One region of the Pseudomonas sp. NPDC079086 genome, then DNA from elsewhere that is predicted to be linked to it. Evidence: predicted binding sites of a transcription regulator. Region 1 holds the regulator's gene; the other holds the start of a gene.
What was found. The regulator sigma-54, encoded in region 1, starts transcription at its own class of promoters, with help from an activator protein. The targets are predictions, from matches to a motif close to ANTGGCATNNANNTTGCTNT.
Positions count from the first base shown of each region.

Region 2: the regulator sigma-54 is predicted to act here: its motif matches at 4,310-4,329, upstream of ACIGEK_RS10155 (CmpA/NrtA family ABC transporter substrate-binding protein).

Region 1 covers NZ_JBITTY010000004.1:172,279-183,932, forward strand. Annotated here, with positions in the region: gene pmbA (metalloprotease PmbA) at 1-756, shown strand, start outside; gene ACIGEK_RS18835 (HPr family phosphocarrier protein) at 819-1,091, opposite strand; gene rapZ (RNase adapter RapZ) at 1,104-1,961, opposite strand; gene ptsN (PTS IIA-like nitrogen regulatory protein PtsN) at 1,964-2,437, opposite strand; gene hpf (ribosome hibernation-promoting factor, HPF/YfiA family) at 2,453-2,761, opposite strand; gene ACIGEK_RS18855 (RNA polymerase factor sigma-54) at 2,954-4,468, opposite strand; gene lptB (LPS export ABC transporter ATP-binding protein) at 4,607-5,332, opposite strand; gene lptA (lipopolysaccharide transport periplasmic protein LptA) at 5,335-5,877, opposite strand; gene lptC (LPS export ABC transporter periplasmic protein LptC) at 5,864-6,433, opposite strand; gene ACIGEK_RS18875 (KdsC family phosphatase) at 6,441-6,980, opposite strand; gene ACIGEK_RS18880 (KpsF/GutQ family sugar-phosphate isomerase) at 6,980-7,954, opposite strand; gene ACIGEK_RS18885 (ATP-binding cassette domain-containing protein) at 8,203-9,012, shown strand; gene mlaE (lipid asymmetry maintenance ABC transporter permease subunit MlaE) at 9,012-9,809, shown strand; gene mlaD (outer membrane lipid asymmetry maintenance protein MlaD) at 9,809-10,279, shown strand; gene ACIGEK_RS18900 (phospholipid-binding protein MlaC) at 10,294-10,926, shown strand; gene ACIGEK_RS18905 (lipid asymmetry maintenance protein MlaB) at 10,923-11,231, shown strand; gene ACIGEK_RS18910 (BolA family protein) at 11,353-11,592, shown strand; gene murA (UDP-N-acetylglucosamine 1-carboxyvinyltransferase) at 11,605-11,654, shown strand, end outside.
Region 2 covers NZ_JBITTY010000002.1:132,346-143,999, reverse strand. Annotated here, with positions in the region: gene ACIGEK_RS10170 (universal stress protein) at 1-393, shown strand, start outside; gene ACIGEK_RS10165 (DUF1289 domain-containing protein) at 458-934, opposite strand; gene acnB (bifunctional aconitate hydratase 2/2-methylisocitrate dehydratase) at 1,341-3,950, shown strand; gene ACIGEK_RS10155 (CmpA/NrtA family ABC transporter substrate-binding protein) at 4,455-5,651, shown strand; gene ACIGEK_RS10150 (ANTAR domain-containing response regulator) at 5,653-6,231, shown strand; gene alaC (alanine transaminase) at 6,372-7,598, shown strand; gene ACIGEK_RS10140 (hypothetical protein) at 7,767-8,159, opposite strand; gene ACIGEK_RS10135 (transcriptional regulator) at 8,371-8,688, shown strand; gene ACIGEK_RS10130 (CmpA/NrtA family ABC transporter substrate-binding protein) at 9,166-10,554, shown strand; gene ACIGEK_RS10125 (ABC transporter permease) at 10,612-11,601, shown strand; gene ACIGEK_RS10120 (ABC transporter ATP-binding protein) at 11,629-11,654, shown strand, end outside.

The sequences.
Region 1 (11,654 bases):
CAGATGCAGCGCGATTACTGGTATGACGTCAATCGGCAGGGCGAGTTACTGGCTGATGCCGGGAGCATTGGCCGTCGTGCAGCTGAGCGTGCGGTCAGCCGTTTGGGCGCGCGTCCGGTGCCGACCTGTGAGGTGCCGGTGCTGTTTGCTGCAGAGCTGGCGGGCGGGTTGTTTGGCAGCTTTCTAGCGGCAATTTCGGGTGGCAACCTGTACCGCAAGTCGTCGTTCCTTGAGGGCGCGTTGGGGCAGCAGTTATTCCCTGAATGGTTAACCCTCGATGAGCGGCCGCATATTCCGCGTGCGCTAGGCAGTGCTGCTTTTGATGGTGATGGCTTGGCCACTTATCCCAAATCCTTTGTCGAGCGTGGTGAGCTGCTGTCCTATGTGCTCGGCACCTATTCCGGGCGCAAGCTGGGTATGCCGAGTACCGCCAACTCAGGCGGTGTGCATAACCTGTTTGTCAGCCATGGCGATGAAGACCAAAAAGCATTGCTTAAGCGCATGGGGCGTGGGCTTCTCGTCACCGAACTGATGGGGCAGGGCCTGAATATGGTCACCGGTGATTATTCGCGCGGTGCGAGTGGTTACTGGGTGGAGAACGGTGAAATTCAGTTCCCGGTGCAGGAAGTCACCATCGCCGGCAACTTGCGCGACATGTTCAAGCAGATTGTCGCGGTGGGCAGTGATCTGGAGCTGCGCAGTAATATCCGCACTGGTTCGGTGCTGATCGAGCGCATGACGGTGGCCGGTAGCTAACCTATAGGGCACAAAAAGGGCTGCCCGTTTGTACGGTGCAGCCCTTTTTATTGCCTGCGGTTTTACTCACCTTCGTCGAAGTAATTGTTGATCAAGTCGCTCAGGGCCTGCAGGGCTTCGGCATCCTGTTCGCCTTCGGTATGCAGGTGTATGGCCGTGCCTTTACCGGCGGCGAGCATCATCACCGCCATGATGCTCTTGCCGTCGACCAGGCTCTCCGGCGTGCGGCCTACCTTAACCTGGCAGGGGAAACGCCCGGCGACGCCGACAAACTTGGCAGCCGCGCGGGCGTGCAGGCCAAGCTTGTTGATAATGGTGATTTCGCAGGCGGGCATCGCGGCAATTCCTTAACTGAGGTCGCGGTGGCGAATCTGAACGTTCTTCAGGATGGGTTTGAGGGTTTCACCTAGGCGGTTGGCCAGGTATACCGAGCGATGATGGCCGCCAGTACAACCGATCGCCACCGTGACATAGGCGCGGTTGCTGGCGGCAAAACGTGGCAGCCATTTGGTCAGGTAGGCGAGGATGTCCTGATACATGTCTTCGACATCGGCCTGTGCAGAGAGGTAATCGACTACCGGCTGGTCGAGCCCGGAGAAATCGCGCAAGTCCGGCTTCCAGTAGGGGTTGGGCAGGCAGCGCACATCGAATACCAGGTCGGCATCCACCGGCATACCGCGCTTGAAACCGAAGGATTCCAGCAGAAATGCGGTGCCTGGCTCGGGCTGATTGAGCAGGCGCAGCTTGAGGCTATCGCGCAGCTGATAAAGATTGAGGTGCGTGGTGTCGATCTTCAGGTCGGCCAGGTCAATAATCGGCCCGAGCAGCAGGCTTTCATCGGCGATGGCTTCAGCCAGCGAACGGTTTTCGTTGGTCAGCGGATGGCGTCTGCGGGTTTCCGAGAAGCGCTTGAGCAGGGTTTCTTCGTCGGCATCCAGGTAGATCACATCGCACTTGATATGCCGTGCGCGTACTTCCTCTAGCAGCTCGGGAAAGCGCTTGAGGTGGCTCGGCAGGTTGCGTGCATCAATCGACACCGCGACCTGCGGATGCAGCAGCTCGGTGTGCAGCAGGGCGCGCTCGGCCAGTTCAGGCAGCAGCCCGGCGGGCAGGTTGTCGATGCAGTAGAAGCCGTTGTCCTCAAGCACATCGAGGGCGGTGCTCTTCCCGGAGCCGGAGCGACCGCTAACGATGATCAGGCGCATGCTCAGGCTCGGTTGAGTTGGCTTTGTACGTCCACGACCACCTGATACAGGGCTTCACTGCTTTCGGCTTGACGCAGGCTGGCACGCACATCGCTGCGATCGAGCATGCTGGCGATTTGCCGGAGCAGTTCCAGGTGAGCGTCGGTGGCCGCTTCGGGCACCAGCAGGACAAACAGCAGGTCCACTGGGGCGCCGTCGATGGCGTCGAAGTCTACGGCAGAGTCCAGGCGCAGCAAGGCGCTGATCGGCGCTGTACAACCGGGCAGGCGACAGTGCGGAATGGCAATGCCATTACCGAAACCGGTCGAGCCGAGTTTTTCGCGGGCAATCAGGCTTTCGAAGATGTCTTGGCCGTCCAGGTCAGGCAGCTCGCGCGCCACCAGGTTGGCAATCTGTTCGAGAACACGTTTTTTGCTGCCGCCCGGCACGTTCACCAGGGAACGGCCGGGGGTCAGGATAGTTTCAAGTCGGATCATAGGAGATAGACGATGTCAGCGGGCCATAGCGCCCTGTTGACGTTCGAGCTGTTTTTCCTTGTGTTTGATGAGTTGTCGGTCGAGTTTATCAGTCAGTAGATCGATGGCTGCGTACATGTCTTCATGCTCGGCATTGGCGACAACTTCGCCGCCGGCAATGTGCAGGGTCGCTTCGATTTTCTGTTTGAGCTTCTCGACCTCCATGGTGACTTGCACGTTGGTAATCTTGTCGAAGTGGCGCTCCAATCGGCCGAGTTTTTCGGCGATGTAGTCGCGTAGGGCGTCGGTCACATCCAGCTGGTGTCCACTGATGTTGACTTGCATACCGCTTTCTCCTTGTTGCCGTGTGTAAGAGGCAGGCGAGAGGCCTGCCGCCGGAACACTGTGGCGTGGAAGACTCTACAAAACGAGCCTGGCACGGTCGCTGATTGCTTGCTGGCAGTATGGCTGCTTTTGCGAAAAGGCGAGGCCGGACGTGTTGTGTATCGAGTGATCGTCTTCCTTCTTCGTGCCGCCTTAGATCAATCGTTTGCGCTCACTGGAAGGCGCTATTCCGAGGGATTCACGGTACTTGGCGACCGTGCGGCGAGCGACTTGAATGCCCTGTGCTTCCAGTAAACCAGCGATCTTGCTGTCACTCAACGGCTTTTTCGCATTTTCCGCCGCGACCAGTTTTTTGATGATGGCGCGGATCGCGGTGGACGAGCATTCGCCGCCCTCGGAGGTGCTGACGTGGCTGGAGAAGAAGTATTTCAGCTCGTAAATACCACGTGGCGTGTGCATGAATTTCTGCGTGGTTACCCGCGAGATGGTCGACTCATGCATACCTACAGCTTCGGCAATATCGTGCAGCACCAAAGGCTTCATCGCCTCGTCGCCGTAATCAAGGAAGCCGCGCTGGTGCTCGACGATCTGCGTGGCAACCTTCATCAGGGTTTCGTTGCGGCTCTGCAGGCTTTTGATAAACCAGCGCGCTTCCTGCAGCTGGTTACGCATAAAGGTGTTGTCGGCGCTGGAATCAGCGCGCTTCACAAAGCCGGCGTATTGCGCGTTGACCCGCAGGCGCGGCATCGCTTCTTGGTTCAGCTCTACCAGCCAGCGCTCGTTGTGTTTGCGCACGATCACGTCGGGCACCACGTATTCCGGCTCGCTGGATTCAATTTGCGAGCCGGGGCGCGGGTTGAGGCTCTGGATCAGGTCGATAACCTGACGCAACTCGTCCTCCTTGAGCTTCATGCGGCGCATCAGCTGGCTGTAATCGCGGCTACCGAGCAGGTCGAGGTAGTCGCTGGCCAGGCGCTGGGCTTCGCTCAGCCACGGAGTTTTCGCCGGCAGCTGACGCAGTTGCAGAAGCAGGCATTCGCCCAGGTTGCGTGCGGCGATGCCGGTGGGTTCGAACTGCTGAATGCGGTGGAGTACGGCTTCGACTTCGTCGAGTTCGATGTCCAGTTCCGGGTCGAAGGCCTCGACCACTTCTTCCAGCGTTTCTTCTAGATAGCCCTGCTGGTTGATGCAATCGATCAGGGTGACGCCGATCAGGCGGTCCTTGTCCGACATCGGGGCCAGATTGAGCTGCCAGAGCAGATGACTTTGCAGGCTCTCGCCGCTTGAGGTGCGGGTGGTGAAATCCCACTCGTCATCATCGTTGGTGCTACTGGGCAGGCTGCTGGCGCTGGTCTGGTAGATGTCTTCCCAGGCGGTATCGACGGGCAGCTCATTGGGAATGCGCTCGCCCCAATCGCCTTCCTCCAGGTTGTCCACGGTCTGCGTGGCTTCCTGATAGTTGGTTTCCTGATAGGGCGCTTCGGGCTGTTCGCTGGGGCTGGCACTTTCTGCGCCATCGGCCATGGGGTCCGAATTGTCGAAATCATCGCCATCTTCCTGGCGTTCGAGCATCGGGTTGGACTCCAAGGCCTCCTGGATCTCTTGTTGCAGATCCAGGGTAGACAGTTGGAGCAGGCGGATGGCCTGTTGCAGCTGCGGTGTCATCGTCAGCTGCTGGCCCATTCTCAGGACTAGCGATGGTTTCATTGCAGACCTTATTTACCGGCGTCTGTGCGCAATCCACTACAGGGCGTTTTCAAAAAGCGCCACTAGGAAGCAAATTATATGCCTGACTTTAAGGGTTTTGCCTAGCCTTGGCTGCAGTCGGCTTGAGAAAAGCTGTGGTTACAGCCTGAACTCATGCCCCAGGTAAACTTCTTTCACTGTCTGGTTGGCCAGAATTGCTTCGGCATCACCTTCGGCGATCAGCTGGCCATCGCTGACGATATAGGCCGTTTCGCAGATATCCAGGGTTTCGCGGACGTTGTGGTCGGTGATCAATACACCGATACCCTTGGCCTTGAGGTGATGGATGATCTGCTTGATATCGCCCACGGAAATCGGGTCAACACCGGCGAAGGGTTCGTCGAGCAGGATGAACTTGGGGTTGGTCGCCAGAGCGCGGGCAATTTCCACGCGGCGGCGCTCACCACCAGACAAACTCATGCCGAGGTTGTCGCGGATATGGCTGATATGAAACTCCTGCAGCAGGCCTTCAAGTTCCTTGCGGCGTGCGGCGCCGTCGAGGTCCTTGCGGGTTTCCAGGATGGCCATGATGTTGTCGGCCACGCTGAGCTTGCGGAAGATCGAGGCTTCCTGTGGTAGGTAACCGATGCCGGCACGAGCGCGGCCATGCATGGGCTGATGGCTGACGTCGAGGTCGTCGATCATCACGCGGCCCTGATCAGCCTGCACCAAGCCAACGATCATGTAGAAACAGGTGGTCTTGCCGGCACCGTTGGGGCCGAGCAGTCCGACGATCTGCCCGCTGTCGATGCTCAGGCTGACGTCGCGCACGACCTGACGGCCTTTGTAGCTTTTGGCCAAGTGTTGGGCTTTCAATGTGGCCATTATTACTGCGCCTGCTGGTCGGCTGGTTTGTTCTTCGGCTGGATCACCATGTCGATGCGCGGACGTGGCGCAGTGACGTTGGTGCCTGTGGCTCGGCCGGCGTTGACGATCTGGCGCTGGGTGTCATAGACGATCTTCTCGCCTTCGAAGGTGTTGCCTTCTTGAATCACCTTGGCTTGGTCGATCAATACAACGCGATCATTGGCCATGAAGTATTGGATGGTCAGGCCGTAGGCTTTGACGACCTGCTTGTCGGCAGATGGCAGTTGTTCGTAGTAGGCCGGCTTGCCGACAGAGGTAAACACTTCGACATCGCCCTGGGCATTCTGGGTGATGGTCACGGTGTTGCCCGTGATTTTGAGTGTGCCTTGAGTAATCACAACGTCGCCGCGGTAGACCGCTACGCCTTGTTTGTCATCGAGCTCCGCGCTGTCAGCCTGGATACGGATTGGCTGTTCGCGGTCGGATGGCAGTGCCCAGGCGCTGACACTTCCGAGTGCGGCGCTGAGGCTGAGTAGTAGGGGGAGGGTGTTAACGAGCCTCATGCTGACCTCTTACGTTGGACAGCAGGAGCATCCTGCCGTCATTCATGTACGCTTTCATTCCTTTCGCCGTGGTCACCCCATTGGCCGCATCGATTCTAACGGCTTGCTGAGTCTGCGCATATTCCTTCTCGGGGAATACGGTCAGGCGGCTGGTGGTGAGAATAGTCGGGCGGCCTTTGGCGTCTGTGCGTTCAACGCGCACCTTGTCGATCAGTTCGACCTCAACGCCGCCTGGCGATACTTCGCCGCGCTCGCTACGGATTTTCCAGGGCAGCTCGGTGCCGCGGAAAAGGTTCATGTTTGGGCTGGCCATCAGGGTGATGTCGCTGGCCTTAATGTGCTCGACCTTGTCAGCTGTTAGGTCGTAGTGCAGCTTTCCGTCGGCCTGGTATTGAACGGTGTAGGTGTTGGTGGCGTAAAAGTCGATGGCGTTGTCAGTTTCAGCGCTGGCGGATTGCTGGTTGAAACTTTCCGGGCTGAGGTTCCAGTAGCCAAGCGCTGCCACTAGCAGTGCGACGAAGGCGAACAGGGCAATATTGAATAACTTGCGTGGCATGATTGACCTATAGGTAAGCGGCTTGAGCGGCTTCAAGGGTGCCTTGGGCGTGCATGATCAGTTCGCAGAATTCGCGGGCGGCGCCTTCACCGCCGCGAGCACGGGTAATTCCGTGGGCATGTTGGCGGACAAAGCCGTCGGCGCTGGCGACTGCCATGCCCAGGCCCACGCGGCGGATCACTGGCAGGTCGGGCAGGTCGTCACCCAGGTAAGCGACTTGTGCATAGTCTAGGCCCAGTTCGCCGAGTAGCTCATCGAGTACCACCAGCTTGTCTTCGCGCCCCTGATACAGGTGTTGAATCCCCAGGTTCTGCGCGCGGCGCTCAACCACTGGGGTTTTGCGGCCGCTGATAATAGCGGTGTGTACGCCGGAGTTGATCAGCATCTTGATGCCGTGACCGTCGAGGGTGTTGAAGGTTTTGAACTCGCTGCCGTCGACGAGAAAGTACAGCTTGCCGTCGGTAAGTACGCCATCGACGTCGAAAATCGCCAGTTTGACGCTCTGGGCGCGTTGCAATAGATCGTGATTGATCGGGGCTGTGCTCATCACATCACCCCGGCGCGAAGCAGGTCGTGCATGTTCAGTGCGCCGATTGGCATGTCGTTGTCGTCGATCACCACCAGCGAGCTGATCTTGTGGTCTTCCATGATTTTCAAAGCCTCTGCCGCAAGCATTTCCGCGCGTGCGGTCTTGCCGTTGGCGGTCATTACGTCATCGATAATGGTCTGGCGCACGTCAATGTTGCGATCCAGGGTGCGGCGTAGGTCGCCGTCGGTGAATATTCCGGCCAGGCGGCCATCGTCCTCAGTCACCACGGTCATGCCCAGGCCTTTCTGGGTCATTTCCAGCAGTGCATCACGCAGTGAAGTGCCACGTTTGACGCGTGGCAGGCTGTCGCCGGCGTGCATGACGTTTTCCACCTTGAGCAGCAGGCGTCGGCCCAATGCGCCGCCCGGATGGGAGAACGCAAAGTCTTCGGCGGTAAAACCGCGGGCTTCCAGCAGGGCAATGGCCAGGGCGTCGCCCAGCACCAGGGATACGGTGGTAGATGAGGTTGGGGCCAGATTCAGCGGGCAGGCTTCCTGGGATACGCGGGCGTCCAGGTTGACTTCAGCTGCTTTGGCTAGTGGCGACTCTGGGTTGCCGGTCATGCTGATCAATGTGATGCCGAGGCGTTTGATCAGCGGTAGCAAGGTGACAATTTCTGCGGTAGAGCCCGAGTTGGATAGTGCCAGCACCACATCGTCGCGAGTGATCATGCCCATGTCGCCGTGGCTCGCTTCTGCCGGATGCACAAAGAATGCTGTGGTGCCGGTGCTGGCCAGGGTGGCGGCAATCTTGTTGCCGACGTGGCCGGATTTGCCCATGCCGACTACGACTACGCGGCCTTTGCTGGCGAGAATTAGCTCGCAGGCACGCACAAAATCACCGTTGATCCGCGCTAGCAGATCCTGGATGGCTTCGAGTTCCAGGCGGATGGTGCGCTGCGCTGACTGGATCAGGTCGGTGGACTTGCTCATGACTTCATCTGCGGCGTACGGGCTAAAAGCTGTCGATTATAACGGTAAAGGTGCGCCTGCCCAGTGTTTCCAGTTGTCAGTTGCTTGCAGGAACTGTGCGGCGCTTAATCTTCGGCAATATGTTCAGTCTTGGGTGGGGCATGCCGCGATGGTATAGTTCGCGGCCATTTTCGGTACGTTCGACGAGCCGTAGTGCCCTTTGTTCGGGGCGGTACGTCAGTCAGGCAAGCGTTTAGCAAGGAGTCCAGATGAGCGCCGAGAACCCGTATGCAGTTGAGTTGAAGGGCGTCAGCTTTAAACGCGGCGAGCGGGATATTTTCAAAAACATCGATATTCAGATTCCCCGTGGCAAGGTCACAGGGGTTATGGGCCCGTCTGGCTGTGGCAAAACCACGCTGTTGCGCCTGATCGCCGCTGAACTCAAACCGAGCCAGGGTGAAGTCTGGGTTAATGGCCTAGATTTGCCGACGCTATCGCGCAGTGAACTGTTCGATATGCGTAAGCAGATGGGTGTGCTGTTCCAGAGTGGTGCACTGTTTACCGATCTGGATGTATTCGAGAACGTCGCTTTTCCGCTGCGGGTGCATACCAAGCTGCCGGAAGAGATGATTCGCGACATCGTGCTGATGAAACTGCAGGCGGTGGGCCTGCGCGGTGCTCTGGATTTGATGCCGGATGAGTTGTCGGGCGGCATGAAGCGCCGCGTGGCATTGGCCCGAGCGATTGCCCTGGACCCGCAAATACTGATGTATGACGAGCCTTTCGTCGGTCAGGACCCGATTGCTATGGGTGTTCTGGTGCGTTTGATTCGCCTGCTCAGCGATGCGTTGGGAATCACCAGTATTGTGGTGTCCCATGACCTGGCGGAAACCGCGAGCATTGCCGATTACATCTATATCGTCGGCGATGCCCAGGTATTGGGTCAGGGCACGCCTGACGAGTTGAAAGCATCTGAGGACCCCCGCGTACGCCAATTTATGCAGGGCATTCCCGATGGCCCGGTGCCGTTTCACTTTCCTGCGGCCAATTACCGCAACGATCTTCTGGGGGAGCGCTGATGCGCAAGACATCTGTGCTCGAGCGGGTGCGCCTGTTCGGTCGTGCCGGTATTGATGTGGTGGCCACGCTGGGGCGTTCGGGGCTGTTTTTGCTACGCGCGCTGTTTGGCCGTGGTTCGACGGGCAACAGCTTTCAGCTACTGATCAAGCAACTGTATTCGGTTGGGGTGATGTCCCTGGCCATCATTGTTGTGTCGGGCATCTTTATCGGCATGGTGCTGTCGCTACAGGGTTTCAGCATTTTGGCCAAGTACGGTTCGGAGCAGGCTGTAGGGCAAATGGTGGCCCTGACCTTGCTACGTGAGCTGGGGCCGGTGGTTACTGCCTTGTTGTTTGCGGGGCGTGCAGGGTCGGCGTTGACCGCTGAAATTGGCAATATGAAATCCACCGAGCAGCTGTCGAGTCTGGCAATGATTGGTGTGGATCCCCTCAAATACATTGTCGCGCCGCGGCTGTGGGCCGGTTTTATCTCGATGCCCCTGCTGGCAATGATCTTCAGTGTGGTCGGCATCTGGGGTGGTGCAATGGTTGCCGTCGACTGGCTGGGTGTTTATGAAGGCTCGTTCTGGGCCAATATGCAAAGCAGTGTTTCGTTTCGTGAAGATGTGCTCAATGGTGTGATCAAGAGCGTGGTCTTTGCGTTTGTCGTGACCTGGATCGCCGTGTTCCAGGGTTATGACTGTGAGCCGACTTCGGAAGGGATTAGTCGTGCCACCACGAAAACCGTGGTGTACGCCTCACTCGCCGTATTGGGGCTGGACTTTATTCTGACCGCTTTGATGTTTGGAGATTTCTGATGCAGAACCGCACGCTGGAAATTGGTGTCGGCTTGTTCCTGTTGGCCGGGTTGTTGGCCTTGTTACTGCTGGCCTTGCGCGTCAGTGGCCTGACTGTGGGCAGCAGCGACAATACCTATAAGGTGTATGCGCACTTTGAGAATATCGCCGGTTTGACGGTTAGATCGAAAGTGACTATGGCTGGCGTGACAATCGGCAAGGTCTCCGCGATCGATCTGGACCGCAACAGCTATATGGGGCGTGTGACCATGTTGCTGGACGATGCCGTGGATAATCTGCCAGCAGACTCCACCGCCTCGATTCTGACGGCGGGCCTGCTGGGCGAGAAATATATCGGTATTAGCGTGGGCGGCGAAGAAGAGCTGCTGCGCGATGGCGGCACTATTCATGACACTCAGTCATCGCTGGTGCTGGAAGATCTGATTGGCAAGTTTTTGCTCAATTCAGTCAATAAAGATCAAGCTAATTAATCGGGGTATTGAAAATGGTCAGAACACTGCGTAACGGCCTTTTTATTTGTTTGGCCGCCATGTCATTTTCGCTGCTGGCTGCTCCGGCCGCTCATGAGGTAGTTGAGCAGGCGACCAACACGCTACTGGCGGACCTCAAAACAAACAAAGAACAGTACCGCACCGATCCAAGCGCGTTTTACAGCGCATTGAACAGCATTATTGGTCCGGTAATGGATGCAGATGGCATGTCCCGTGGCGTGATGACCGTGCGCTACTCGCGCCAGGCGTCGCCAGAGCAGATGCAGCGTTTTCAGGAGAACTTCAAGCGCAGCCTGATGCAGTTCTATGGCAATGCCTTGCTGGAATACAACAATCAAGATATCCGTGTATTACCTGTTGCAGGTCAGCAGGATCCAGAGCGTACTCCGGTGAATATGGAAATCAGGGACGGTAATGGCACGGTTTATCCGTTGTCGTACACCATGGTTAACCAGGGCGGTACTTGGAAAATGCGTAACGTGATTATCAACGGCATCAACGTTGGCAAGCTATTCCGTGACCAGTTCTCCCAGGCCATGCAGGACAATCGTAACGATCTGGATAAGGTCATCGACAACTGGACCGAGACCGTCGCAAAAGCCCGCCAAGGGACCGATGCATCGTGAGTCAGGCCAGTATTAGCGAGGCATCCCCCGGCGTCTTCAGTCTGGTCGGTGTGCTCGATTACCTGAGTGCGCCGGCGCTGCGTGAGCAGGGTGCACGCTTGCTCAAGGTCAGTCAGTCGGCTACTTGCGTGCTCGATTGCGACGGCGTGGAGAAATCCAGCAGCGTCGGCCTATCGCTGTTGCTGGCGTTTATGCGTGACGCCAATGCAGCTGGTAAGACCCTGAGCGTGAGCAATCTGCCCAAGGACATGCGTGAGATCGCTGGCGTCTGCGGTTTGCTGGAGATTCTTCCGCTGCAAGCCTGAGCAGGGCTTCGGTCGGCTGGGGATAATGCGGGGTTCGCAGGCGGGGGGCTTTTTTGTATGATGCTCGACCCGCGAGCGTCTGCTCGGCTGTCGTTAATTTATGCATTGATCGAGGTTGAGCATGCAGGCCTTAGAAGTAAAGAGTCTCCTTGAGGCTAAATTGCCGGATACCCAGGTGGAAGTTGAAGGCGAAGGCTGCAACTTTCAGCTGAACCTGATCAGTGACGAATTGGCCGCTCTTGGGCCGGTCAAGCGCCAGCAGCAGATCTACGCTCACCTCAATGCCTGGATCGCCGATGGCAGTATCCACGCCGTGAGTATGAAATTCTTTAGCCGTGCCGATTGGGCCGCGCGCTCCTAAACCGAGAGAATCATGGACAAACTGATTATTACCGGCGGTGTGCGCCTTGATGGCGAAATCCG
Region 2 (11,654 bases), on a different contig from region 1:
GGCTTTGATATTGCCGCCCTGGCCAAGGCCGAACTGCATGTCATCAGCGCCCATCCGACGCCCATGCTCTCGGCCGCCGACCCGACCTTCCAGCTCAAGGAAACCATCGAGGCGCGCTACCGCGAGCAATGCAAGGCGTTCCAGGCCGAGTACGAGATCAGCGATGAGCGCCTGCATATCGCCGAAGGCCCGGCCGATGTGCTGATCCCACAGGCTGCACATCGACTCAACGCGGGTGTGACGGTGATCGGTACCGTGGCACGTGCCGGCATTTCCGGCGCGCTGATCGGCAATACCGCCGAGGTGATTCTCGACTCGCTGGAAAGCGACATTCTGGTGCTCAAGCCGGACGACATCATCGCCCACCTGGAAGAACTGGTCGCCCAGCGCTAACCCAACTACAGCGCAACAAAAAAGCCGCCTAAAAACAGGCGGCTTTTTTATTTAGAAGATGGATTCAGACTCTTACTTCAAGCCCCTCGAGCAGAAACCGCGGCGCGATGTAGCGCTCGTAGTGCGCCTCGGACAGCAAAAAGAACTCGCGATCAATCGCATCACGCAATTCCGGCAGGTTCCACTCGCGAAACTCCGGCAACAGCACCATGCCATAGGCATTCAACTGACTGATCACCCGCGCGCCACGGGCAATCAGCTGATAGGCCCAGCAGTACGGCGACTGCTGGGGGACAAAGCGAATTTTGCGCTGTTCCAGCTGCATGCGCAGGCGATCAGCGTCGAAAATTTCCAATTTTGCCGCCATCACCTGCACCAACAGCACTTCCAAGCGCAGCCATACGGCGCGTTTTTCCTCGTCGTTATAGCCGTTCCAGTTGATGACCTCATGATGGAAGCGTTTGCAGCCACGGCAGACTAAATCGCCGTAAACAGTGGAGCACAGGCCGACACAAGGAGTTTTGATGCGTTGGTTGGACATAACGAAAGGCATGGGTACTGACGGACAGGCTGGCATCTTAGCCCTTTGTCTAAGGCAGATCACCCCTATATAAGCGGGGCCTTTGGCTTAACTTTATCAAAGCTTTCCAGTAGAATCGGCCGGCCTTTTAGAGGCAGCAACGTCCGTTGGAAGCTGTTTTCAAAGCGTCACGAGCACAGTCAATCCTGCAGGTTCGATGTTGGTGCAGCCCCTTGAGCCACTCTTCAAGTGTCTGCACCAGCCCTCATCCAGCCCGTCCTGCCGGCGTAAAACTTTGAAAACAGCTTCTGCAAGAAAGCAGCACAACCTCGGCTGAGCGGCCCATAAAGCCACGAAGCGCCTGGTTTGTTGGTTTCTGGATCGCGTCCCGGACAACGCTTTGGGACCACTGATGAGGGTAATAACTGTGCTTGAAGCCTATCGCAAACATGTAGCAGAGCGTGCCGCTCAGGGTATCGTGCCCCAGCCGCTGAACGCCGAACAAACCGCAGGCCTGATCGAGCTGCTGAAAAACCCGCCAGCCGGCGAAGAAGCTTTTCTACTCGACCTGATCACCAACCGCGTGCCGCCAGGCGTCGACGAAGCCGCCTACGTCAAGGCCGGTTTCCTCTCTGCCCTTGCCAAAGGCGAAGTCACCTCCCCACTGATCAGCAAGCAACACGCTGTTGAACTGCTCGGCACCATGCAGGGCGGTTACAACATCGCCACCCTGGTTGAGCTGCTCGACGACAGCGAACTGGCCGGCGTGACTGCAGAACAACTGAAGCACACCCTGCTGATGTTCGACGCTTTCCACGACGTCGCTGAAAAAGCTAAGAACGGCAACGTTCACGCCAAAGGCGTACTGCAATCCTGGGCTGACGGCGAGTGGTTCAAAAACCGCCCGACACTGGCCGACAAGATCAGCCTGCGCGTGTTCAAGGTCACCGGCGAAACCAACACCGACGACCTGTCCCCGGCTCCAGACGCCTGGTCGCGTCCGGATATTCCACTGCACGCCCTGGCCATGCTGAAAATGGCCCGCGATGGCATCGTGCCGGACGAGCAAGGCGTAACCGGTCCGATGAAGCAGATCGAAGCTATGCGCGGCGAAGGCTTCCCAATTGCCTATGTCGGTGACGTAGTCGGCACCGGCTCCTCGCGTAAATCCGCCACCAACTCGGTGCTGTGGTTCTTCGGCGACGATATCCCTAACGTGCCGAACAAGCGCGCTGGTGGTTTCTGCTTCGGCAGCAAGATTGCTCCGATCTTCTACAACACCATGGAAGATGCCGGCGCCCTGCCAATCGAATTCGACGTTTCCAACATGCACATGGGCGATGTGATCGACCTGTACCCGCATGCTGGCAAAGTCTGCAAGCACGGCACCGACGAAGTACTGACCACCTTCGAAATGAAGACCCCAGTACTGCTTGACGAAGTCCGCGCTGGCGGCCGTATCCCGCTGATCATCGGTCGCGGTCTGACCGAGAAAGCGCGCGCAGAACTGGGCCTGGGCCCAACCGACCTGTTCAAGCTGCCTGAGCCACCTGCTGCTAGCACCAAGGGTTTCACCCTGGCGCAGAAGATGGTCGGCAAGGCGTGCGGCCTGCCAGAAGGCAAAGGCGTGCGTCCTGGCACCTACTGCGAACCGAAGATGACCACCGTCGGTTCCCAGGACACCACTGGCCCGATGACCCGCGACGAGCTGAAAGACCTGGCTTGCCTGGGCTTCTCCGCTGATCTGGTGATGCAGTCGTTCTGCCACACCGCGGCCTATCCGAAGCCAATCGACGTCACCACCCACCACACCCTGCCGGATTTCATCCGCACCCGTGGCGGCGTATCTCTGCGTCCTGGCGACGGCATCATCCACAGCTGGCTGAACCGCATGCTGCTGCCGGATACCGTCGGCACCGGTGGCGACTCGCACACCCGCTTCCCAATCGGCATCTCCTTCCCGGCCGGTTCCGGCCTGGTGGCCTTCGCCGCTGCCACTGGCGTAATGCCGCTGGACATGCCGGAATCGGTACTGGTGCGCTTCAAGGGCAAACTGCAACCGGGCATCACCCTGCGTGACCTAGTGCATGCCATCCCTTATGTGGCCATCCAGAAAGGCCTGCTGACCGTCGAGAAGAAAGGCAAGAAGAACATCTTCTCCGGCCGCATCCTCGAGATCGAAGGTCTGGACGAGCTGACCGTTGAACAGGCTTTCGAGCTGTCCGACGCCTCTGCCGAGCGTTCCGCTGCAGGTTGCACCATCAAGCTGCCGGAAAAAGCCATCGCCGAGTACCTGCAGTCGAACATCACCCTGCTGCGCTGGATGATAAGCGAAGGCTACGGCGATGCCCGCACCATGGAACGTCGCGCTCAAGCGATGGAAGCCTGGCTGGCCGATCCGAAGCTGATGGAGGCCGACAAGGACGCCGAGTACGCCGAAATCATCGAAATCGACCTGGCCGATATCAACGAGCCGGTTCTCTGCGCACCGAACGACCCGGACGATGCTCGTCTGCTGTCCTCCGTTCAGGGCGAGAAGATCGACGAAGTGTTTATCGGTTCGTGCATGACCAACATCGGTCACTTCCGCGCTGCCGGTAAGTTGCTGGAAAAAGTCGAAGGCACCCTGCCGACCCGTCTGTGGCTGTCGCCGCCGACCAAGATGGACCAGCATCAGCTGACCGAAGAAGGCTACTACGGCATCTACGGCAAAGCCGGTGCGCGCATGGAAATGCCGGGCTGCTCGCTGTGCATGGGCAACCAGGCACGCGTTGAGGCGAACTCCACCGTGGTTTCGACCTCCACCCGTAACTTCCCCAACCGTCTGGGCGATGGTGCCAACGTTTACCTGGCCTCGGCCGAGCTGGCTGCTGTTGCAGCCATCACCGGTAAACTGCCGACTGTTGAGGAATACATGGTCTACGCGAAGAAAATCGACACCATGGCAGCGGACGTCTACCGCTACCTGAGTTTCGACCAGATCGCCGAGTTCCGTGAAGCCGCTGCAAACGCCCAGATCCCTGCTGTTCAGGTCTAAGCGTTACCCGCGACAAGAAAGCCCCGCCTAGTGCGGGGCTTTTTCTTTGTGCCTGCCTTGCTAAAAAACGCCGTACAACTACTGTTGGGATGTGGATGCACAATGCACCACAAACCATCTGGAGAGACTTATGAAGCAATTGATTATTGCCGCACTCTGCGTAATTGGCTTGGCTGGCTGCAGCAGTGGACACATCGCCACTACCACCGACGGGCAAGTGCTGACCAGCGGTAGCTAAAGCCGCATGCAACAAGTCTCTCAAACGCCGCTCAGGCAAACGCGGGAACGCTAACCCTGAACGGATCCAAAACAAACCCTGCTATGGCGGGGTTTGTTTTGTCTGAAGCCCACCAGCCAGCACTGGCACATGCATTGCTTCGCATCAGCTAGTACAACCGTTTCCAACGGCGGAAATGGCTGAAATAGACAATGGTGTCGTTCTGATCGCAGACTCAAGTCGGCGCTCGGCACGGCACCTTTTTGTGTGGGCACAGGAAACGCACCATGAATGAGTACGACATCAGCCGCAGCGATACACCGGAAAAACCGGTACTGAATATCGGCTTTATGGCCCTCACAGACGCCGCATCGGTCATCGTGGCCGCCACCCAGGGCTTCGCCGAGAAGCATGGCCTGACCCTCAACCTGCAGCGCCAGGCCTCCTGGGCCACCCTGCGCGATAAGCTACTGAGCGGCGAGCTGGACGCCGCTCATAGCCTCTATGGCCTGGTTTACGGCGTACAGCTTGGTCTGGGCGGCGCGCCAGCCACCGATATGGCGGTGCTGATGGGCCTCAATCAGAACGGCCAGAGCATCAACCTGTCGCCCGACCTGCAAGCCGACGGCGTGAGCACTGGCAGCGCATTGGCGCAACGTGCGCACCAGTCCGGAGCAAAACTGACCTTCGCCCAGACCTTCCCCACCGGCACCCACGCCATGTGGCTGAATTACTGGCTGGCCAGCCAAGGCATTCACCCGCTGACTGATATCGACAGCGTCGTCGTACCGCCCCCACAGATGCTCGCGCACCTCAAGGCCCGACGTATCGATGGTTTCTGCGTCGGCGAACCCTGGAGCGCCCAGGCGGTGGATGAACAGATGGGCTGTACCCTGAGCACCAGCCAGGCGATCTGGCCCGATCACCCGGAGAAGGTTCTGGGTTGCACCCGCGAATTTGCCGAACAACACCCCAACAGTGCTCGCGCCCTGATCATGGCGGTGCTGGAAGCCAGCCGGTTTATCGATGAGAGCGAGGAAAACCAACGCAGTACGGCGCAACTACTCAGCGGCAGCGAGTATATCGACGCGCCGCTGTCGGCCATCCAGCCGCGCTTTCTCGGCCAGTACCAGGACGGCCTTGGCCATGCCTGGCAGGACGCCCACCCGCTGCGTTTTCATGCGGACGGCGCGGTCAACCAGCCCTATCTGTCCGACGGCATGTGGTTTATGACCCAGTTCCGCCGCTGGGGCTTACTGCGCGAAGACCCGGACTACCTGGCTATTGCCCGCCAGGTGCAGCGACTCGACCTTTACCGCCAGGCTGCCGAGGCGCTCGGTATCGACATACCCGGCGATATGCGCAGCAGCCAGTTGCTCGACGGCCAGGTTTGGGACGGCAGTAACCCGGCCGGTTACGCACACAGCTTTGCCCTGCACGCCCTGGCCGATGTGTCCCTCAGCGCCCAACAGGAGAGCCGCTAAGATGCTGCGCATCCTGCTGATCAATGACACCGCAAAGAAGGTCGGTCGCCTGAAAACCGCCCTGACCGAGGCCGGTTTCGAAGTAATCGACGAATCCGGATTGACCATTGACCTGCCGGAACGGGTCGAGGCAGTACGCCCTGACGTGATCCTGATCGACACCGAATCGCCCAGCCGCGACGTGATGGAACAAGTGGTGCTGGTCAGCCGCGATCAGCCGAGACCGATTGTCATGTTCACCGACGAGCACGACCCAGGCGTGATGCGCCAGGCAATCCAGAGCGGCGTCAGCGCCTATATCGTCGAAGGCATTCACGCCCAGCGCTTGCAGCCGATTCTCGATGTGGCCATGGCGCGTTTCGAGAGCGACCAGGCGCTGCGCGCACAGCTGCAGGCCCGCGATGCGCAGCTGGCCGAACGCAAGCGCATCGAGCTGGCTAAGGGCCTGCTGATGAAAATGAAAAGCTGCGACGAGGAACAGGCCTACACCCTGATGCGCCGTCAGGCCATGAGCCGTCAGCAGAAGCTGGCGCAGGTGGCCGAACAGATCATCGCCATGCACGACATGCTCGGTAGCTGAACCGAGCTGCACTGTTATGCCACTGCGCCACTTGACTGTGCTGGACAGCCGGGTGGCGCGCCGCTTATCTTCGCCGCCTGGCCAGCGCACTGGCCAACGTCGCTCGGACGGTTCCGGGCGCTTACGTATCCGAGGAAAGCATGGCTGACCAAGCTTCGCGCCGCTTTGCGCGCATTGATCGACTCCCCCCTTACGTTTTCAATATCACCGCCGAGCTGAAGATGGCCGCGCGTCGCCGTGGTGAAGACATCATCGACTTCAGCATGGGCAACCCGGATGGCCCCACGCCGCCGCATATTGTCGAGAAGCTGGTGCAGGTCGCGCAGCGTGAAGACACCCACGGCTACTCCACCTCGCGCGGCATTCCACGTCTGCGCCGCGCTATTTCGCGCTGGTACAAAGACCGCTACGAAGTCGAGATCGACCCGGAAAGCGAAGCCATCGTCACCATCGGCTCCAAGGAAGGCCTGGCGCACCTGATGCTGGCAACCCTGGACCATGGCGACACCGTGCTGGTGCCCAACCCCAGTTACCCGATCCACATCTATGGTGCGGTCATCGCTGGCGCCCAGGTACGCTCAGTGCCGCTGATTCCCGGCGTGGACTTCTTTGCTGAGCTGGAACGAGCGATTCGCGAATCGATCCCCAAGCCGAAGATGATGATCCTTGGCTTCCCCTCCAACCCGACCGCGCAGTGCGTCGAGCTGGATTTCTTCGAGCGTGTGGTAGCCCTGGCCAAGCAATACGACGTGCTGGTGATCCACGATCTGGCCTACGCCGATATTGTCTACGACGGCTGGAAAGCCCCGTCGATCATGCAGGTTCAGGGCGCCAAGGACATTGCCGTAGAGTTCTTCACCCTATCGAAGAGCTACAACATGGCAGGCTGGCGTATCGGTTTTATGGTCGGCAACAAGGAGCTGGTCAACGCCCTGGCGCGGATCAAGAGCTACCACGACTACGGCACTTTCACCCCGCTGCAGGTGGCGGCGATTGCCGCGCTAGAAGGTGATCAACAATGCGTGCGCGATATCGCCGAGCAATACCGTCATCGCCGCAACCTGCTGGTCAAAGGCCTGCACGAGTTGGGCTGGATGGTCGAAAACCCGAAAGCCTCGATGTATGTCTGGGCAAAGATTCCCGAGCAGTACGCGCAGCTCGGCTCGCTGGAGTTCGCCAAGAAGCTGTTGCTGGAGGCCAAGGTCTGCGTCTCGCCTGGCATCGGCTTTGGCGACTATGGCGATGATCATGTGCGCTTTGCCCTGATCGAAAACCAAGACCGCACCCGTCAGGCAATTCGCGGGATCAAGACGATGTTCCGCGCCGATGGACTGTTACCCGGCAAAAAAGCTAAGACCGACGAATAAGCAACAGATAGAGGGTACTGAAAGGTACCCTTGAAATTTCTTCAAAGTCTCGCGAGCTAGTATCCTGCAAGGCAAAAACAGGCAAGGAAGCGGAGTGTACTTTTGTACATGAGCATTCCGAGCCTGTTTTTAACGCAGCAGGGCCGACGCGCAGCAGACTTTGAGTTTTCAGCCGGAGTAATCCAGCACCGTCCAAACCCGGGTCAGGCCATCGGTAATCACGCAACCGCTCTGCCCCAGTTGATTGTTGCTGTGCAGCGACATCAGGTTGGTCATGCCATCCGCCGCATCCGAGCGTTCGCTCAACCACTGCACACGGCCGCAATTGGCCGTTTCGATCACATAACTGGCCGCTACGGCAGAACCCTCGCTCGGCAGTCTGATCACATCCACCACCGTGCCCTGCTCTTCCACGCGCTTGCCGTCCGATACCAGCACGGCCCAGGCCAGGCCGTTCTCAATCACCAGGTAGGTGCCATTAGCCCTGGGTTGATCAAGCTGCGGTTGCGCACAGCCGGCCAAAAGACCCAACAGCACAATTGTCATCAGCATCTGTTGCATTGTTAGTGACTCCTCTGCAGTGCCTGTGGCCATTGGCTTTGCGGGCAGATGGCGCGAGTGATCGAGTAGGTGCCGGTTAAGGCCTTGGGCTTACTATTATCGAATACTGTTTATTTGTACAGTATTTTTCGATTACCCTTGGTCATGCCATCCAGCCAACCATGCCGCCCGGCAGATCGGGCCCATACAAGGCGTTAACAGGAGTACCCAGATGCTCGACGTACTGCAGCTGAAACACAGCGTAAACCGCATGCCCTTGGAAAAAGTCCGAGCTACCGTCAATGAATTACAGCTTGAAGGCATCGTCACTGAGGGCAAAACACCGTTTTCCCGGGTGCACTTCAACACCTGCTTTGCCGAGATCGAAGCCTTGCTGCAACGCGCGGGCTATCACCGGCAGCTGGATGTAGTCGGCTATCAGGGCCTGGCCTATGCCATGTTCGACCCGTCGCGATGGGAGGCAGTGGAGGTACTGCGCTGGCTTAAGGAATTCATAGAAGAAGCGCAGCGCCGGCCTGCAGCACAGTAACGCCGCGCTGTAGTTAGAACCCAATAGTGTGCGTTTACGTAAAGCATGTGATGCGGGTAATGCAGTGCCCGATGCAATCGGGCCTGGCGAACCAAAAACGCTCACCTTTGTGAGTAGCTGCACGCCTCTGGCTCAGAACGCGACCTCATCGGCCCGGGAAATAAACCCGCCGGCCTGTCAATAGCAGCCTAAATTAATAGTTAGATAACTTTCTTAACTATATGTATTTAAATAACTTACTGACTTTTCCTAGACTCGATATAGACCCACTGAGGGCCTAATCGGCGATAGCAACTGGCGGCTTTAATAAAGCTGGCAAGCCCTTTGCAATGACCTCCTCAAGACCTAATACCCGTCTTCAGATCGCCAACGGCGGTGATCGGGACGAATAGACAAAGACGTCAAAGGCAAACTGCCCTCGCTGGGCGGTGTTGGCCGTTGACGTCTTTTTTCGTTTCTGAGGCTTGAGGATTTACCATGCGTCATTTCAACGCTCGCCGTTCGCTGCTGAAAAAGACCCTGACTGGCTTTGGCTGCGCCGCAGCCCTGTTGCTCAATCCGCTCAGCCTGCAAATCAGCCTGGCTGCCGAACTGGAAAAGGACGAACTCAAACTCGGCTTTATCAAACTTACTGATATGGCCCCGCTGGCGATCGCCTACGAAAAAGGCTTCTTCGAGGATGAAGGGCTGTACGTCACTCTTGAAGCCCAAGCCAACTGGAAGGTACTGCTGGACCGAGTTATCACCGGCGAACTCGACGGTGCGCACATGCTCGCTGGTCAGCCTCTAGGCGCCACCATCGGCTTTGGCACCAAGGCAGATGTGGTCACCGCATTTTCCATGGACCTCAACGGCAACGGCATCACCATGTCCAATGCCGTGTGGGAGGAAATGAAAAAACACGTGCCGATGGCAGACGGCAAACCGGTGCACCCGATCAAAGCTGATGCACTGAAACCGGTCATCGAGCAATACAAAGCCAAGGGCAAGCCGTTCAACCTAGGCATGGTGTTCCCGGTATCCACCCATAACTACGAGCTGCGCTACTGGCTGGCTGCTGGCGGGATCAACCCGGGTTATTACGCACCGGGCAAAGGCGACATCACTGGCACCCTAAACGCTGACGCCCTGCTCTCGGTCACCCCGCCGCCGCAAATGCCTGCCACCCTGGAAGCCGGCACTATCAGCGGCTACAGCGTCGGCGAGCCGTGGAATCAGGCTGCCGTGTTCAAAGGCATCGGCGTACCGGTGATTACCGACTACGAGATCTGGAAGAACAACCCGGAGAAAGTTCTTGGTGTTTCCAAAGAATGGGCCGACGCCAACCCGGAAACCCACAAGCGTCTGGTCAAGGCCCTGATCCGTGCCGGCATGTGGCTGGATGAAAATAACAACGCCAACCGCGCCGAAGCCGTAGAAATCCTCGCGCGCCCTGAATACGTGGGGGCCGATGCAAAGGTGATCGCCAACTCCATGACCGACACCTTCGAGTACGAGAAAGGCGACAAGCGCGACGTACCGGACTTCAACGTGTTCTTCCGCTACAACGCCACCTACCCCTACTACTCCGACGCTATCTGGTACCTGACCCAGATGCGCCGCTGGGGCCAAGTCAGCGATGCCAAGCCGGATAGCTGGTACTTCGACATTGCCAAGCAGGTCTACCTGCCGGCGGTGTATCGCAGCGCCGCAGATGAGCTGATTGCAGAAGGTAAAGCCAAGGCTGAGGACTTTCCGCCGGCTAGCGAGGAAGGCTTCCGTGCGCCAACCAATGAATTTATCGATGGCCTGAGCTACGACGGGCGCAAACCCAACGCCTACATCGAGCAATTCAAGATTGGTCTGAAAGCCGACTCCACGCTCTAACCCATCCGGCGCCCGGGGTCCGCACCTGCCGCCCCATCGTTACCAGAGGATATGACGATGAGTAATCCAGCCGTCGCCCAACCCATTCAAGACACCCTGAAAACAGCCCGCGCAGCCGCATTCAAGCGCTGGCTACCGAATTTGTTGATGCCAACCATCGGCGCCCTGGCCTTCTTATTGTTCTGGCAACTGGTTGCAGGCAGCATCGATACCAGTCTCGGCAAATTCCCGGCTCCGACCCAGGTGGCCACTCAGTTCGGCGCACTGGTCAATGAGCACCTGCGCGAACAGAAAAAGGCCGATGCGTTCTTCGAGCGCCAGGAAGTGCGCAATGCCGAAAAGCTGGCCAAAGACCCCGCCGCCAAGGTCAGCATTCGCCCATACACCGGCAAACCAACCTTCTTTAAACAGATCCTCACCAGCCTGTACACGGTGATGACTGGTTTTCTAATTGCTTCGCTCATCGCTATCCCACTGGGGATTGTCTGCGGCTTGAGCAAACCCATCTATATCGCCATCAACCCGCTGATCCAGATTTTCAAACCGGTATCGCCGCTGGCCTGGCTGCCATTGGTGACCATGGTGGTCAGCGCCGTGTACACCAGCAGCGAGCCACTGTTTGCCAAATCCTTCGTCACCTCGGCGGTTACCGTAGCGCTGTGCTGCCTGTGGCCCACCGTGATCAACACCACAGTGGGTGTGGCCAACCTGGACAAAGACCTGCAAAACGTCAGCCGCGTACTTAGCCTGTCGCCACTCAGCCACGTGCGCCGCATCGTCCTTCCGGCAGCCATACCGATGATCTTCACCGGTTTGCGCCTGTCGCTGGCCACCGGCTGGATGGTGCTGATTGCCGCTGAAATGCTCGCGCAAAACCCGGGCCTGGGTAAATTCATCTGGGATGAGTTCCAGAACGGCAGCTCCAACTCCCTGGGGCGGATCATGGTGGCGGTGGTAGTCATCGGCCTGATCGGTTTCGCCCTCGACCGCCTCATGCTCGCACTGCAACGCCGTGTCAGCTGGGACAAAAACGCCGACCTGCGCTAAGCGCATCGAAGAATTGAGGAGCATCACATGAACCGTCCACACCTCGAACTGTC